One region of the Pseudoalteromonas sp. 2CM41L genome, then DNA from elsewhere that is predicted to be linked to it. Evidence: predicted binding sites of a transcription regulator. Region 1 holds the regulator's gene; the other holds the start of a gene.
What was found. Region 1 encodes sigma-54, which starts transcription at its own class of promoters, with help from an activator protein. Its sites were predicted from a motif close to GTTGGCACGNNNNTNGNNT; they were not measured.
Positions count from the first base shown of each region.

Region 1 (3,527 bases):
GTAAGTTGACCGGAATATTATCTACGCAATAATAGCCTAAATCTTCAACCACGCGTAAAGCAACCGACTTACCTGAACCAGAACGGCCGCTTATGATAATTAACTCCATTTATAGCCCTTAGTATTTACTACGATTGATCAACAATTACTTGATACAGCTCTGCATCGGTTTTAGCACTACGCAGCTGTTTACAAAATTCTTTGTTGCTCAGTTTATCAGCTATGGTTGCCAGAGTCTTTAGGTGCTGTTGGTTATCGCCATCTGGTACGATGAGTGCAACAAAAATATCAACAGGGCAGTTATCAATAGCATCAAAGTTAACAGGCGTGTCGCTAACAAGTACTAAAGCCAGCGGCTCTTCTACGCCACCCATTCTGCCATGAGGAATGGCGATACCCCGGCCAATACCAGTACTGCCTAGCTTTTCTCTGCTTGCCAGCGCATTAAGAATATCTTGTTGTGGTAAGTAGGGGAGCTTTTCATGAGCTAGCTCACTGATAAACTCTAAAATTCTTTTTTTACTACTAAAAAGGACCGCAGCTTTGCTGCAGTCCTGGCATACTAATGTACTTAATTTCATAATATTAGTGTCTAGCAAGCTTCTCTTTATGTTTTATGACTTGACGATCGAGCTTGTCAATCAACGAGTCTATAGCGGCATACATATCTTGGTGCTCTGTTGAGGCAAATAAATCTGCGCCACTTACATGAATAGTCGCTTCTGCTTTTTGGTTGAGTTTTTCTACATCGAGAATGACATGCACATTGCTAATATGATCTGAGTGCCTTTCTAGCTTTGCAAATTTATTATTTACATAGTCTCTAAGTGAATCAGTTACTTCTACGTGACGACCAGTTAGGTTTAGTTGCATAAGCATTTCCTCTTTGTTTTTTACGTCTTATATCAAACTCTTTCTCTGATTTGACGGTGGAATAGCTAGCGATTCACGGTATTTTGCTATTGTGCGTCTAGCTACTTTAATTCCTTGCTCTGCCAATATATCCGCAATTTTACTATCACTCAATGGTTTAGCTGAGTTTTCCGCGGCAATTAGCTTTTTAATTAGGGCACGTATTGCGGTTGATGAACACTCTCCGCCGTTTTCAGTGCTTACGTGGCTTGAGAAAAAATACTTAAGCTCAAAAATACCACGTGGCGTATGCATATATTTTTGCGTGGTAACACGCGAAATTGTCGATTCATGCATTTCTACCATTTCAGCAACATCGTTTAAAACCATTGGCTTCATGGCTTCGGGGCCATGTTCAAAAAATGCCTGTTGCTGTTTTACAATACAGTTTGTTACTTTGAGCAGCGTGTCGTTTCTGCTTTCAAGGCTTTTTATAAACCATTTAGCTTCTTGTAAGTGAGAGCGAATAAACTGGCTATCACCACTTGATTTTACGGTACGTGACATAGCTGCGTACTGACTATTTACGCGTATTTTTGGCATGCTATCTGGATTTAGCTCTACCACCCAGCGGCCTTTTATTTTTTTAACCGACACATCCGGTATTACATACTCCGACTCTTCCCTTACTATTGTATCTGCAGGTTTTGGGTTGAGGGTATGTATTAGGGTCATGACCTCTTTAAGCTCGTCTTCTTTAAGCTTAGTCTTTTTCATTAATGTACGATAGTCGCGTGCCGCTAATAGATCAATGTGATCGGTTAAGATCATTTTAGTTTGTTCTATAAAAGGGGTGTCTTTATCAAACTGGTTTAGCTGAATGCACAAGCACTCTTGTAAACTGCGCGCGGCTATACCTACAGGGTCAAATAGCTGAATACGTTTTAAAACGGCTTCTATTTCATCAAGTTCAACTTCAACTTCGTCATCGTTTTCTTGGTTAAAGCTTTCTAAAATTTCTTCGCAACTTAGCGTTAAAATACCCGAGTCATCTACAGCTTCTACAATGGCAATAGCAATGGCTTCGTCAGTTGGGCTAAAAGGAGTAAGCTGAAGCTGCCACATTAAATACTCATGTAGCGTTTCAGTAGAGGCACCTTGATAAATAGACTCATCTTCTGGCATTGGGCCTGAGGATGCCGCAGGGGCTGCGCTCATGTACTCATCCCAAGTTACATCCATTGCCATATCATCGCTAACGGTGTCTTTATTTAAAGCTTCGCCACTGTCTTGCTCGTACTCGCTGGTTGTATCGTCAGCCGATGCGCTTACGGTTACATCATCCGTATCTGCTTTTTGTTCATTTTTTCCAGCCGACTCTTCCGTGTAATCTTGCTCTTCTACTTCTAATAGCGGGTTGCTATCAAGTGCTTCTTGTATTTCTTGCTGGAGATCCAATGTACTGAGCTGCAGCAAGCGAATCGCTTGTTGCAATTGTGGAGTCATTGTAAGTTGCTGGCCCATGCGCAGCTGTAATGATTGCCTCATGTATCTCTAACAATCCTTTTATGTTGTTATAATTAATATTAGCAGATGCTTGTAGGTGTGGCTTAAATGTTACAGCCTAAATTGCTCGCCTAAATAAACATCGCGTACAGTTTTGTCATTTAATACGTGTTCTGGGGTACCAGATGCAATTAGCTCCCCATGAGAAACAATGTAGGCTTTTTCACAAACATCAAGGGTTTCTCTTACATTGTGATCGGTAATTAATACGCCAATGCCACGGTTTTTAAGATGTTCTATTATTTTCTTTATATCTAACACTGAAATCGGATCAACACCAGCAAAAGGCTCATCCAATAAAATAAATTTGGGGTTCGCTGCCAGTGCTCTGGCAATTTCTACACGGCGGCGTTCACCACCAGAAAGCGCCATACCTTGGCTATCGCGAATATGCTGAATACTAAATTCATCAAGTAAGTTGTTAAGCGTTTCTTCTCGCGCGGCTTTATTGAGCTCTTTACGCGTTTCTAAAATAGCCATTAGGTTTTGATAAACTGTCAGCTTTCTAAATATTGATGACTCTTGCGGCAAATAGCCAATGCCTAAGCGGGCGCGGCTGTGCATAGGTAATAACGTAATGTCGTTATCATCAATAGAAATTTTACCTTTGTCGCTAGGTACTAACCCTACAATCATGTAAAAGGTGGTGGTTTTACCTGCGCCATTAGGGCCCAATAAGCCAACAATGCTGCCGGCTTCTACTTCAAGGCCTACATTTTTTACAACTTGGCGGCCTTTATAGCTTTTTGCTAATAGTTCTGCTTTTAAGGTGCTCATGGTTGACCTTCGTTACCTGTTTTTTCTTTAATTTTTGCTTCAACAGGCACTAAAATTGTGTGGACACGATCCGTGGAGTTTTCGTCTTTTTCTGCGCTAATAAGCTGCTGCTGCATATCGTAGGTAATACTTTTAGCATTAATTTTTTGACCGGCTTGCGCGACTTCAGCATCGCCAACAAGCGTTAAAAATCGCTTTGCTACGTCGTAACGTACTTCGTTTGCACTGGCACTCATTACGGTACCATCGTCTTGTTTTTCTTCGAAGTAGGCTGGGCTGCCAGTGGCAATAAGGAGTTGTTTGTTATCCCCTAAGTCTTCACGTTTATGTAC
Region 1 is NZ_JALNTN010000006.1:160,468-163,994, reverse strand. Features, by position in the region: gene rapZ (RNase adapter RapZ) at 1-109, opposite strand, end outside; gene MTF64_RS10150 (PTS sugar transporter subunit IIA) at 129-581, opposite strand; gene hpf (ribosome hibernation promoting factor) at 586-873, opposite strand; gene MTF64_RS10140 (RNA polymerase factor sigma-54) at 901-2,400, opposite strand; gene lptB (LPS export ABC transporter ATP-binding protein) at 2,470-3,195, opposite strand; gene lptA (lipopolysaccharide transport periplasmic protein LptA) at 3,192-3,527, opposite strand, start outside.

Region 2 (3,527 bases), on a different contig from region 1:
GATTCTATATTCATCATTCTCTTATCCTTACGCTACCGTGATATACTAACATACTGTGTTGTACTTGCAGCGTTTTTATTAAACACTTTTTATCTAGGAACCCCATTAATGCATGAACTGGTAGCTATATTTATTTTCTTTTTTGCGGTGATAGACCCTATAGGTACAGTGCCTGTATTTATTGCTGTGACACGAGGGGAAGATGAAAAGTTTAAACGAAAAGTTGTTTTTAAGGCCGTGGGTGTATCCGCTGTGGTTTTACTCTTTTTTGTTATTGCCGGTGAGCAGCTATTAAATGCAATTGAAATACCGCTGTCGGCGTTTCAAATAGCGGGGGGCATAGTCCTGCTTATTTTTGCGCTTTCAATGATTTTTGGTGAAAGTAAGCCCGAGTCTGAGATTAAAAGTGTGCGCGACAGCACAGAAACCGCTATTTTTCCGCTAGCCATTCCCTCTATAGCAAGCCCAGGCGCCATGCTTGGCGCAGTACTGATGACCCGCAACGAAGAATACACGTGGGTTGAGCAAGTTACTACATCGTCGATGATGTTGGTTGTATTAGTTGTTGTGCTTGTGCTGTTGTTACTCGCAAATCATGTGCATAAATTAATAGGCGACAGTGGCGCAAGTATTATAAGTAGAATCATGGGGTTAATTTTAAGCTCTGTGGCAGTTACAAATATACTCAACGGTATCGCGCATTATTTTGGTTTACAAATATACAGCTAACATTGATGCTAATTAGGCTTTTGTGTAGAATACAGCGCCTTTTTATGGGCGCATTTACTTATAATCCCCGAGGCTTTTACATTGCAAAAACGCACATTAGATAATCCAACGTTAAACAGACGTTTTTCTGTTGCACCCATGCTTGATTGGACTGATCGTCATTGTCGCACTTTTCATCGTAAGATGAGTAAGCACGCTGTTTTATACACTGAGATGATCACCACGGGGGCGATTTTATTTGGTCGCGGCGATTACCTACACTTTAATCAGCACGAGGGGCCGGTTGCTTTGCAGCTGGGGGGGTCTGATCCCGAGGCGCTAGCAAAGTGTGCAAAGCTTGCGGGTGAGCGTGGCTACGATGAGATTAACTTAAATGTAGGCTGCCCTTCAGATAGAGTACAGAACGGGCGCTTTGGTGCATGCCTAATGGCCGAGCCTGAGCTGGTTGCCCAGTGTGTTGCGGCAATGAAAAGCGAAGTTAGTATTCCTGTTACGGTAAAAACACGCATCGGTATTGATGAGCAAGACTCGTATGAATTTTTATGCGCATTAATTGAAGCCAGCCATAAAGCTGGCTGTGATGACTTTATTATTCATGCCCGTAAAGCGTGGTTAAATGGTTTAAGCCCTAAAGAAAATCGTGAAGTACCGCCTCTTGATTACCCACGTGTTTACCAATTAAAGAAAGACTACCCACAGCTCGATTTAAGCATTAATGGCGGCGTTAAAACAATTGAAGAAAGCCTAGCGCATTTAGCGCATATAGACGGCGTTATGATTGGTCGCGAAGCATATAGTAATCCATTTATGCTTAATGAGGTGGATGAAAAGATTTACGGTGAGGTGGCTAATACTCAGACTCGTCACGATGTGGTGCGCGCTATGTATGATTACATAGAAGAAGAAATGCGTTTAGGTGCTAACTTTTGGCATATAGCACGCCATATGCTGGGGATTTTTCAGGGGCAGCCAGGGGCGCGCGGATTTAGACGTCACCTTTCAGAAAATGGTCACGGTAAACAGGCTGATTTGTCGGTAATGGATAAAGCATTAAGTTTTGTGCCTGAGTAATACTAAAGCGCTGACCAGTTATAAAAAAACCACTTTATAAAGTGGTTTTTTTATAACTAAAATTTAGTCAAAAGATAAATAAGTTAGTGATTTTCGCTTATTAGCATTCAGTTTTTAGTCAGTTTAAAATAACTTATTAGTTGTCTAACTAATTGAATTCAAATGTTTATAAATAACTTTTTGTTACTTGGCATAACTCTTGGAATCTTGTTGTTGTTATCAATTAAAAACAACAGGACAAAACAATGAGTATATTTAATCGCGTAAATGATGTTATCCAATCCAATATTGCTGCCATGCTGGATAAAGCAGAAGACCCAGAAAAACTCCTCAACCTTATGCTAAGTGAAATGCAAGAAGCGCTTAACGAATGTAGAAGCACGGCCGCAGCCTTACTGTGCGAAGAGAAAACGCTTAAACGCCAAATTGCACAAAAACAAAAAGACTTAACTTTGTGGCAAACAAAAGCTGAGCTGGCAGTTGCTAAAAACCGTGACGATTTAGCCAAGTCTGCGTTAGTAGAAAAGCAGCGAGTAGATGAGCAAATTGCAGCAAAAAACACTCAGCTAAATACTCTAAAAGAGTCGATAGAGAAAATTACGGCAGATTGTGAGCGTTTACAGCAAAAAATGGCGCAAGCTAAAAGCAAACAAACTCAATTAATAAAACGCCACGATATTTTTGCTGCACGTGAAAAAGTGAACATGCAATTACACAGCGACAACGTCGCAAATGCTTTGTCTCGCTTTGAAATGATAGAGCAAAAAGTGGAAGGCATAGAAGCACAGGTTGATGCTTATGAACTTACAAATACAGCGCAATCAACCGCTGAGCAAATTGAGTCTTTAGTAAAAAATGAAAAAATAGATGCAGAGCTGGCTCGTTTAAAAGCCAGTGTTAAGCAAAGTAATACCAATACAACTGCGCCAAGCGCTTAAGGAGTAGAGTATGAATAACTTTAAAACACAGCGTGGTTGGTACAAAGATTCACTGAATAAAAAAATATCGGGCGTATGCAGTGGGTTAGCGCGTCGCCTTGATTTTCCAGTGTGGTCAACACGCTTAGTAACTATTTTATTATTTATAAGTTTTCCGTTTGCAGTGGCGCTTGGTTACTTGATTGCTCACTGCTGCCTTGAAGAGCGTGCGTATTAGGAGAGGGATATGAAAACCTTAGCAATATGTGTTGTCGTATATGTGTTACTTTTTACTGATACTGTGTCGCTAATACATTTTGATTCATGGCAGTTTCCACTTTGGATTGCAGATATGAGCTGGGTGGGGCTTGAGCTGGCTGGTGTATTAGTCGCTATTATTGCAGTGGTAGCCGTAATGGCATTAGTGACTATGGGGTTAATAGGCGCCGGGATTGTCGCGCTGGTTGGCACCATTTTGGCACTGTTATTTGGTTCAGTCATGATAGCGTGGCCATTATTATTTGTAGCTGTACTGTGCTGGTTGGTGCTCGATAACAAAAAAGTAACCTCTTAAGCCTTAATTTAACTGACTATTATTAGTTAACTATGTTAAATTTAAAGTGAAATTTTATGCTTTCACAAGGAATAAAGCGATGATGAAGCAGTGCTTTTTTATGGCCTCGGCGTTAATGATTAATGTGTTTTCGTCATCGGTTGCTGCACATGCTGGGCACAGCCACGATACAGACGAAGCTAAGCTTGAAGTAAGCCATGCACAAGTAAGGGCGTTTTTGCCTGGTAGTAAGTCGA
Region 2 is NZ_JALNTN010000007.1:115,580-119,106, reverse strand. Features, by position in the region: gene MTF64_RS10810 (transcriptional repressor) at 1-14, opposite strand, end outside; gene MTF64_RS10805 (MarC family protein) at 109-729, shown strand; gene dusA (tRNA dihydrouridine(20/20a) synthase DusA) at 811-1,800, shown strand; gene MTF64_RS10795 (PspA/IM30 family protein) at 2,046-2,738, shown strand; gene MTF64_RS10790 (PspC domain-containing protein) at 2,749-2,955, shown strand; gene MTF64_RS10785 (hypothetical protein) at 2,965-3,291, shown strand; gene MTF64_RS10780 (copper chaperone PCu(A)C) at 3,371-3,527, shown strand, end outside.
Region 2: the regulator sigma-54 is predicted to act here: its motif matches at 1,987-2,005, upstream of MTF64_RS10795 (PspA/IM30 family protein).